Regions from separate parts of the Paenibacillus sp. genome, predicted to be linked through region 2. Evidence: riboswitches for the same ligand, from Rfam matches in the RefSeq annotation. Region 2 holds a riboswitch; the other holds the start of a gene.
What was found. Region 2 has a riboswitch for S-adenosylmethionine ahead of metA (homoserine O-acetyltransferase MetA). Riboswitches for the same ligand answer to the same signal wherever they lie in the genome.
Positions count from the first base shown of each region.

Region 1: it holds a riboswitch for S-adenosylmethionine, as region 2 does, so the genes downstream of both, VE009_RS15855 (methionine ABC transporter ATP-binding protein) here and metA (homoserine O-acetyltransferase MetA) in region 2, are expected to answer to the same signal.

Region 1 is NZ_DASQNA010000030.1:196,605-201,020, reverse strand. Features, by position in the region: gene VE009_RS15865 (MetQ/NlpA family ABC transporter substrate-binding protein) at 1-763, opposite strand, end outside; gene VE009_RS15860 (methionine ABC transporter permease) at 801-1,460, opposite strand; gene VE009_RS15855 (methionine ABC transporter ATP-binding protein) at 1,457-2,467, opposite strand; SAM riboswitch class I at 2,550-2,665, opposite strand; gene VE009_RS15850 (phytanoyl-CoA dioxygenase family protein) at 2,848-3,738, opposite strand; gene VE009_RS15845 (extracellular solute-binding protein) at 3,808-4,416, opposite strand, start outside.
Region 2 is NZ_DASQNA010000007.1:268,305-272,720, reverse strand. Features, by position in the region: gene VE009_RS02315 (MBL fold metallo-hydrolase) at 1-283, shown strand, start outside; gene corA (magnesium/cobalt transporter CorA) at 338-1,273, opposite strand; SAM riboswitch class I at 1,612-1,737, shown strand; gene metA (homoserine O-acetyltransferase MetA) at 1,839-2,792, shown strand; gene VE009_RS02300 (aminotransferase class I/II-fold pyridoxal phosphate-dependent enzyme) at 2,813-3,973, shown strand; gene mqnC (cyclic dehypoxanthinyl futalosine synthase) at 4,068-4,416, shown strand, end outside.

The sequences.
Region 1 (4,416 bases), on a different contig from region 2:
TGATCGCGTCCGAATTTTGATTGTCCGGACGAGCGGCGACGATGTTCACGTACGGGGAGTCGCTGCCTTCGATGAAGAGCGCGTCTTCCGTCGGCACGAAGCCGGCTTCCAATGCGTAGTTCGTGTTGATCAGCGCAAGATGGACGTCGGGCAGCACGCGCGGCAGCGTCGCCGCTTCGAGTTCTTTGATCTCGAGCTTCTTCGGGTTGTCGACGATGTCGGCGACCGTCGCTGCGACGCCGACGCCATCCTTCAGCGTCAGCAAGCCGTTCGCCGCCAGCAGCGCCAACGCGCGGCCGCCGTTCGTGGCGTCGTTCGGGATCGCGACGATCGCTCCTTCCGGCAGCTCGTCGACGCTCTTCACCTTCTCGGAGTAAGCGCCGAACGGCTCGATGTGCACACCGCCGACGTTGACGAGATCCATATTGTTATCCGCGTTGAACTGGTCGAGATACGGCACGTGCTGGAAGAAGTTCGCGTCCAGCTGCTTCTCGAACACTTGCACGTTCGGCTGCACGTAGTCGGTGAACTCGACGACTTCCAACGCTACGCCCTGCTCTTCGAGCTTCGGCTTCACGAAGTTTAAAATTTCGGCATGCGGGACCGGCGTAGCGGCGACCTTCAGCGTGACCGGCTCCGCCGGCTGTTCCGCTGCTTGACTTGGCGCTTCTTCCGCAGCAGGCTGCTGCGCGTTGCCGCCGCCGCAAGCCGTCAGCGCGACGGCGAGAACGAAAGCGGCGGAAGTGATAAACCATTTTTTCATTTTGTTTCTCTCCCTTTTTCTTTTTTATATATGGAATCTACTTTCGGCTGTAGCGAGCGACGAGGCGATCGCCGACCGTTTGCAGAATAACCACCAAAATTAAGAGCAAAATAATGGTAACGATCATGACGCCGGGGTTGAATCTCTGGTACCCGTACCGAATCGCGAGGTCGCCGAGGCCGCCTCCGCCGATCATGCCCGACATGGCGGTGTACGCGACCAGCACGATCGAGGTGATCGTGACGCCTCCGATCAAGCCGGGGCGCGCTTCGGGCAGCAGCACCTTCGTGACGATTTGCCACGGCGACGCGCCCATCGCTTGCGCCGCTTCGACGACGCCGCGGTCCACCTCGCGCAGCGTCTGTTCCACGATTCGCGCGAAGAACGGCGCCGCGCCGATGACGAGCGGCGGAATCGTCCCTTCGACGCCGATGGACGTCCCCATGACGAACCGCGTGAACGGAATGAGCGCGATCATCAAAATGACGAACGGCACGGAGCGAAGCACGTTAATGATTCCCGACAGCGCCGCGTACAGCGGGCGGTTGTCGAGCAGCTGCCCCTTCGAACACAGGAACACCAGCACGCCTAACGGCAAACCCAAAGCTACCGTAAATACGGTCGAAATGCCGAGCATCGTCAGCGTGTCCAGCGTCGCCTGCAGCACGTCTTCCCAAGGGATCGGCTTCCCTCTCATAGCAGCACCTCCACTTCCAACCCGCGCTCCCGAAGGGCGTCGACGGTGCGCCGCGCGGCGGGCTCGTCGCCGTGCAGCTCGACGATGAGCTGGCCGTACGGGATTCGTTTCATGCGGGATATCGAGCCTTGCAAAATGCTGAAGGACATGCCCGTCTCCTTCACCGTCTCGAACAGCACCGGCGCGTAAGTCTGTTCGCCTTGGAACGTTACGCGCAGCAGCATGCCTCGGGCGGCGCCTTCGGCTTTGCCGAACGTCGCCTGCTCGATCTCGGCCGCCTGCGAGACGAACTGCTTCGTCGTCGGATGCTGCGGACGCAGGAAGACGTCGACGACGGCCCCGCTTTCGACGATCCGTCCGCCGTCGATGACGGCGACGCGGTCGCAAATCGAGCGGATCACCTGCATTTCGTGCGTGATGAGCACGATCGTCAGCCCGAGCTTCTCGTTAATGTCCAGCAGCAGCGAGAGGATCGACTCCGTCGTCTGCGGGTCGAGCGCGGACGTCGCCTCGTCGCACAGCAGGACGTACGGATCGTTGGCGAGCGCCCTCGCGATGCCGACGCGCTGCTTCTGACCGCCGGACAATTGAGACGGGTAATGTCCCAAATGCGCCTGCAGCCCGACGAGCTCCGCCAGCTCCCGCACCCGCTCCCCGATGCGCTCCTTCGGCGTCTTCGCGAGCCTCAAAGGAAAGGCAATATTGTCAAACACGGTGGCCGAGGACAGCAGATGAAAATGCTGAAAGATCATGCCGATTTTCTGGCGCTGCGCCTGCAGCTCCTTCGGCGTGCAGGAGGACAGCTCGACGCCGTTCACGGTGACCGTACCGGACGTCGGCGTTTCCAATCCGTTGATGCATCGGAGCAGCGTGCTCTTCCCCGCCCCCGAATGGCCGATGATGCCGAAAATTTCGCCCGGCTTCACGGACAAATCGATCTCGCTCAGCGCTTCGAACGACTGGTCGCCGATGCGGAACGTTTTGCTTACGTTACTGATCTCTATCAATTCGGTTCCCGATTCTCCCTTCCGATGAAAAGTAAAAGCCCCGTCTCTACAAAACGAGACAGGGCGAATAGGCGAGTTCCCCATCTCATCTCTCGGAACGACTACGTTCGCTCCGAAGGAATTGGCACCGGACGTCCGCTTGCGCGAACCGGTTGCCGGGCTTCATAGGGCCTGTCCCTCCGCCACTCTCGATAAGACTGATAATGATATTCAATTAAAAAGACAAATAGTAATATAAAACATATTACACGGGACGTCAATAGCGTTCGTACTAATGCCGCGCCCTAAGACCGCTCCAAATGATTCCACTTGACGCTCCATTCGAAACAAAGCCCGCCGACGCGAAAGGCATGCATCGGCGGGTTCTGCAAAATAACGGATTAATATTTGTCCTTCTTATATACGGGGTACGGATACGTCTCGTCGTCGAACGCTCTTCCTTCCCAAGCGAAGAAGTTTTCGAACAGCGGCTTCGCCGTCGGCCCCAGCTTCTCGGCCAAATTCAGCTCTTCGTACCAGTTCTTAAACTGCTCCAGCCGTCTTCTCCCCACCGGGAAATCCGTCCGCGCCAGAATATAATGGAACGCGCGCCGTTTGGAGCCGCCGTTCGCTTCCCCTTTCGCTTTGCCCCGATGCAGTACGGCTTGATGCATGAACAGCACCTCGCCCGGCTCCAAGACGCAAATTTCTTCGTTCGAAACTTCCTCCACCGTGCCGTACTTGGCGTTCTCCTCGTCCGTGAGCGGCCTGCGGTGCGAGCCTTTGACGACCTTGAAGCTCTCTTCCCGGTACAGCGCCGTATTGAACTGAAGCCAGCCCGGCGGGATGCCGCCGTCGGTGGAATACACCTCTTGTCTTCCGTCCCGGTGCCAAGCGAGGTCGTAGTCCACGTGGACGGGGGACCATAACGCCTTCAGCCCGTAGATTCCGATATCCGGTCCGAGCAAGCTGCGGAGCGAGTTGATCAGCTTATCGTTATTCAAATAATCGGTGAAAGCCGGCTCGTATAAATCCGGATGCAGCAGCCAATCCGCCCCCCAATATTCCGTGACTTCGCTCTGCGTCGCGCCCGGCTTCGTTTCGATCTTGTTGCCCGATTTGGCCCCGATGACCCGCGAGTTGTATTTCTCGGGGCCGGGGTAAGCGCGCACCTTCTCCACCATGCGCTCGTACGCTTCGCGATAGGCTTCCAGTTCCTCGGGCGAAATCAATCCCTTCAGAACTAAAACACCGTCTCGGTAATACGTTTCCTTCTGCTCTTCGGTCAACATGTGGCATTCTCCCTTCGCGTATATCAATATGGATTGTGAACTCAGCGGTTGCGGGACAGATCGCAGGCGTCACTTCACAGCGGCGAGATAAGCGCCGAGCTGCGTTTTCACTTCGGCGAACACCTTCTCTTGGCCGGCTTGCTTCGCCGCGGTCCGGTACTCCTCCAGCCACTTGTCGACATCGTCGACGAGGCCCAGCTCGAGCAGAGGCAAATATTTCGTCTTGGCGCTGTTGACGGCCGCCATTTCGTTCGCGATCGGTCTTTCGTCGATGCGAAGGCCCAAGGAAACCGGCTGCACGGTTCTGCCCTCCCGCGATGCGGCGATCACTTTGACGATCGGGGGCTGCGTGGTGGCGGTGCGTTCGTGCTCGCCCTTGACGCCCCAAGAACCGCCGGTGCCGAACCGGTATTTTTCCTGGTTGGGGCCGGGCTCCCATTGATCCTCGCCGACCGGACTCCAGTGTTTCCCCTTAATGCCGAGCCTCATCAGGTTGTTGTATTCCTCGTCGAACTTCATTTTGTCGAGCAGCATGAACGCTCGTTCTTTATGCTTGGAGCCGGCGGCGACCGCCATGCCGTCGGAGGTGTAGCTGCCGATCATCAGCTTTCTGCCTTCCGTCAGATCGTATATTTCGGGCTTCCATTCCGGATGCGTCTTCTCGACCGACTGCTGCGT
Region 2 (4,416 bases):
CGTGTTTCCGGGTCACGGGGAACCGTTCCGTACGCTGAAGATGAGGGCGGAAGAGATTCGGAGGAATCATGAATTTCGAATGGAACAGCTTCTGGATCATTTGACTTGCGAAGGGCTTACCGCTGGTCAAATGACAAGGAGGGTGTACGGGGACGATAGCGGATCGGGCAAACGATTCATGGAGTTTCAGGTTACTTTGGCGAGATTGATCCATCTGGAACGCATGGGGCGAGTGAAGGGTGTCGAAAGGGAAGGGAAGGTTGTTTTTACGCGGGTTCCCTAGGAAGATCCGCTATGGGCCCGCTCGCGAACGCGCATAAAAAAAGAGCGGCTGCGTTCACAGCCACTCTTTCTTGCGGAATAATGCGAACATGCCGACGGCGAGCAATGCCATAACGATGATGAGAACGATGGCGAAGTGAGGATACTGCTCCCCGGGCAAGTTCATCAGGTTCATCCCGTACACGCCGGTAATGAACGTCAGCGGGATGAAGATCGTCGTCACCGCGGTGAACACGCGCATGATTTCGTTCGCGCGGCTCGCGATGCTCGACTGGTACGCCTCGCGCAAGTTGCCCATCAGGTCGCGGAACGTATCGAACGATTCCGTCACCTTCACCGCGTTCTCGTGCATGTCGGCGAAATATTTCTGCAAGGTGCCGTCGATGAGGCGCAGCTCCTTGCGCGCCAGCATGCCGATCACTTCCTTCTGCGGCATGAGCACCTTTTTCAAGTATAAGATTTCGCTGCGCAGACCGATGATTTCGTTCAAGTGCGTCTTGCGCGTATGCCGGAGAATGTCCTCCTCCAGCTTCTCGATTTTGTCCTCGATCCGGTCGGCGACGTTGAAGTAGTTATCTACGATCAAATCGGCCAGGTGATACAGGAAGCGGTCGGGGGAATCGACTTCCTCCTCCCACAGCACGGGCTTCACGGCCCGCAGCTCGTTCACCTTCTGCCGCGTGACGGTAATTATGAAATGTTTCCCTAGGAAAATGTTGACGGCGCGGAAGAAAAACTCCTCGTCGTCGAAACGAATGCTGTTCACGACGATAAAATAATGGCCCTCGTGAATTTCCAGCTTCGGACGCTGCTCCTCCTCCTGCAAGCAGTCCTCGACCGCCAGCTCGTGAAGATGGAAGAGCGGCTGGAGCGTCTCCAGCTCTTCGGGGCTCGCATCGATCCAGTAAAAGCCGTTCACCGGCTGAATGAGCGCTTCGGCCACGTTCTCGACCAACGTGAAGACGCCTTTTTGAACCAATCTCACTTTCATCGCGGTTCTCCTCCTCCAGGCTCGAGGAACGCGGGGCCGAAAGCGAGCCGCGGCAGCGATTTAACGAGCGCGCGCCGGCACGTGCCCTGCGTTCCCAAGATGCAAGTTTATTCGTTTGTCAAACTGGAACCGTCGGGGTCGATCGCCGTCCATGCACGCTGTCACCTCGATACGCGAAAACTTCCGTCGCAGCGCCCGTTTCCGGGCGTTCGCGGAGTACTCGATTAGTATACTCTTGTCCTCCGAACGTTTCAACCGGGTACGGCTTCCCTCTTGACTTCGGGCTTGTTTCTCCGTAACATTAGATCTAGTCGAAACAAGAATCGAATAAGAACGCACTCTTATCAAGAGCAGGTGGAGGGACTAGCCCGATGAAACCCGGCAACCGACACGGAGGAACGCAGCCGCGATCTTCCTGCACGGTGCTAATTCTTGCGGAAACGCATGTTTCTGAGAGATGAGAGAAGGACGTTGCAGATACCGAACGCCTTTCTCTCCGTATGAGAAAGGCGTTCTTCCTTTTCTCGTTCCGGACCCCCATCCCAAGAGCAAAGGAGTCATCCGCATGCCGATCAAAGTACCGGACCATTTGCCGGCCAAAGAAGTGCTCTCGAGCGAAAACATCTTCGTCATGGACGAATCCCGCGCGTTTCAACAGGACATTCGTCCGTTGCGCATTATCATCTTGAACCTGATGCCGACGAAAGAGACGACGGAGACGCAGCTGCTGCGTCTGCTCAGTAATACGCCGCTGCAGGTCGAGATCACGCTGCTGCATCCGGAGACGCACCGGTCGAAAAATACGTCCGTGGAGCATCTGGAACTGTTCTACAAAACGTTCAACGACATCCGCCACGAGCAATTCGACGGGCTTGTCATTACGGGCGCGCCGGTCGAGCATTTGCCGTTCGAGCAGGTAAACTATTGGCGCGAGCTGCAAGACATTATGAACTGGGCGAAGCGCAACGTAACGTCGACGATGTACATATGTTGGGCCGCGCAGGCCGGACTGTATCATCATTTCGGCGTTCAAAAATATGATATGCCGCAAAAAATATTCGGTGTGTTCCCGCACGTCCTGACATGTTCGCACGTGAAGCTGACGCGGGGCTTCGACGAAATGTTCTTCGTGCCGCAGAGCCGCCACACGGACGTTCGCCGCGAGGACATCGAGCAAGTGCCGGAGCTCGACGTGCTGTCGGTGTCCGAAGAAGCGGGCGTCTACCTCGTCGCGTCGAAAGACGGCAAGCACGTGTTCGTCACGGGCCATTCGGAGTACGACGCCGACACGCTGAAGTGGGAGTACGAGCGCGACGTGAAAAAGGGAATGGAGATCGCCGTTCCGAAAAACTATTTCCCGTCCGACGATCCGACGCGCGAGCCGCGCTCGACGTGGAAGGCGCACGCCAATCTGCTGTTCTCGAATTGGTTAAACTACTACGTATACCAAGAAACGCCGTACGAGCTCGGGCAAGCGAAAGAAGACGAAAGCTTCGTGCACGCAGGCGCATACATCTAACGAAGGAGCCAATAAACCCAATGAAGCATATCGAAAGCCGTCTGGCGCAAATCGGGTCGCTCGAAGACCCGCAGACGGGGGCCGTCAGCTACCCGATTTATCACGCGACCGCGTTCCGCCACCCGAAGCTCGGACAGAGCACGGGCTTCGACTACGCGCGAACGAAGTCTCCGACGCGCAAGGTGCTGGAAGAGGCGTTCGCGGACCTTGAGTCCGGCGACGCCGGCTTCGCATGCAGCACCGGCATGGCCGCGCTGCAGACGATTTTCATGATATTCTCCTCGGGCGATCACCTGCTGGTCAGCTTGGATTTGTACGGCGGCACGTATCGGCTGCTCGAGCAAATCATGAGCCGCTTCGGCGTAAGCGCGACGTACGTCGACACGAACGATCTGGACGCGTTGGAAACGAACTATCGCGAAGGGGCGACGAAGGCGGTCTTGATCGAAACGCCGACGAACCCGCTCATGATGATTACCGACCTCGAGCGCGTCGCCGCGTGGGCGAAGAAGAAAGGCCTGATCACGATCGTCGACAACACGCTGCTGACGCCGTATTTCCAGCGTCCGCTCGAGCTCGGCTGCGACATCGTCATCCACAGCGCGACGAAGTATCTCGCAGGCCATAACGACGTGCTGGCGGGACTCATCGTGACGAAGGGCGAAGAGCTGTCGCAAAAAATCGCCTTCCTGCACAATTCGATCGGCGCGGTGCTCGGACCGCAGGACTCCTGGCTGCTCATGCGCGGGCTGAAGACGCTCGCGCTGCGCATGGCGCGCCACCAAGAGAACGCGCTGAAGCTGTCGGCGTGGCTGTCGGAGCATCCGATGGTGGCGGAGGTGTTCTATCCGGCGCTGCCGTCGCACCCGGGGCACGACATCCAGAACAAGCAGTCGTCGGGCAATACGGGCATATTCTCGTTCAAAATGAAAGACGCCCGCACGATCGAGCCGATCCTGCGCCATATCAAGCTGATCGCCTTCGCGGAAAGCCTCGGCGGCGTCGAGTCGCTCATGACGTATCCGGCGGTGCAGACGCACGCGGACATTCCGAAGGAGATACGAGACAAGGTCGGCGTGGACGACCGGCTGCTTCGCTTCTCGGTCGGCATCGAGCATGCGGACGATTTGATCGAAGATTTGCGGCAGGCGTTCGAAGCGGCCGCGGCGGAGCTCGCCTAGTTCAGGAAACGATTCGCAGCCGCCCCGTTCTGTCTTCCGAACAGATTTAGTGGTAGAATGATAGGAAGTCAAGGGACTGGGGAGGAACGAAGAAATGAGCATAGATGCCATATTGGATAAAGCGCTTCGCGGCGAGCGGCTGACGATGGAGGACGGACTCGCGTTATTCGCTTCCGACGAAATCGAGAAGATGGGCGCGGCCGCCGATCAAATCATGAAGAAATTTCATCCCGAGCCGATAACGACGTTCGTGATCGGCCGGAATGTGAACTATACGAACATTTGCGACGTATACTGCCGATTCTGCGCGTTCTATCGGGCGCCGGGCTCGGAAGAAGGCTACGTGCTGCCGAACGAGACGATCTATCAGAAAATCCAAGAAACGATCGACGTCGGCGGCACCGAAATCCTGATGCAGGGCGGTACGAACCCGAACCTCCCGT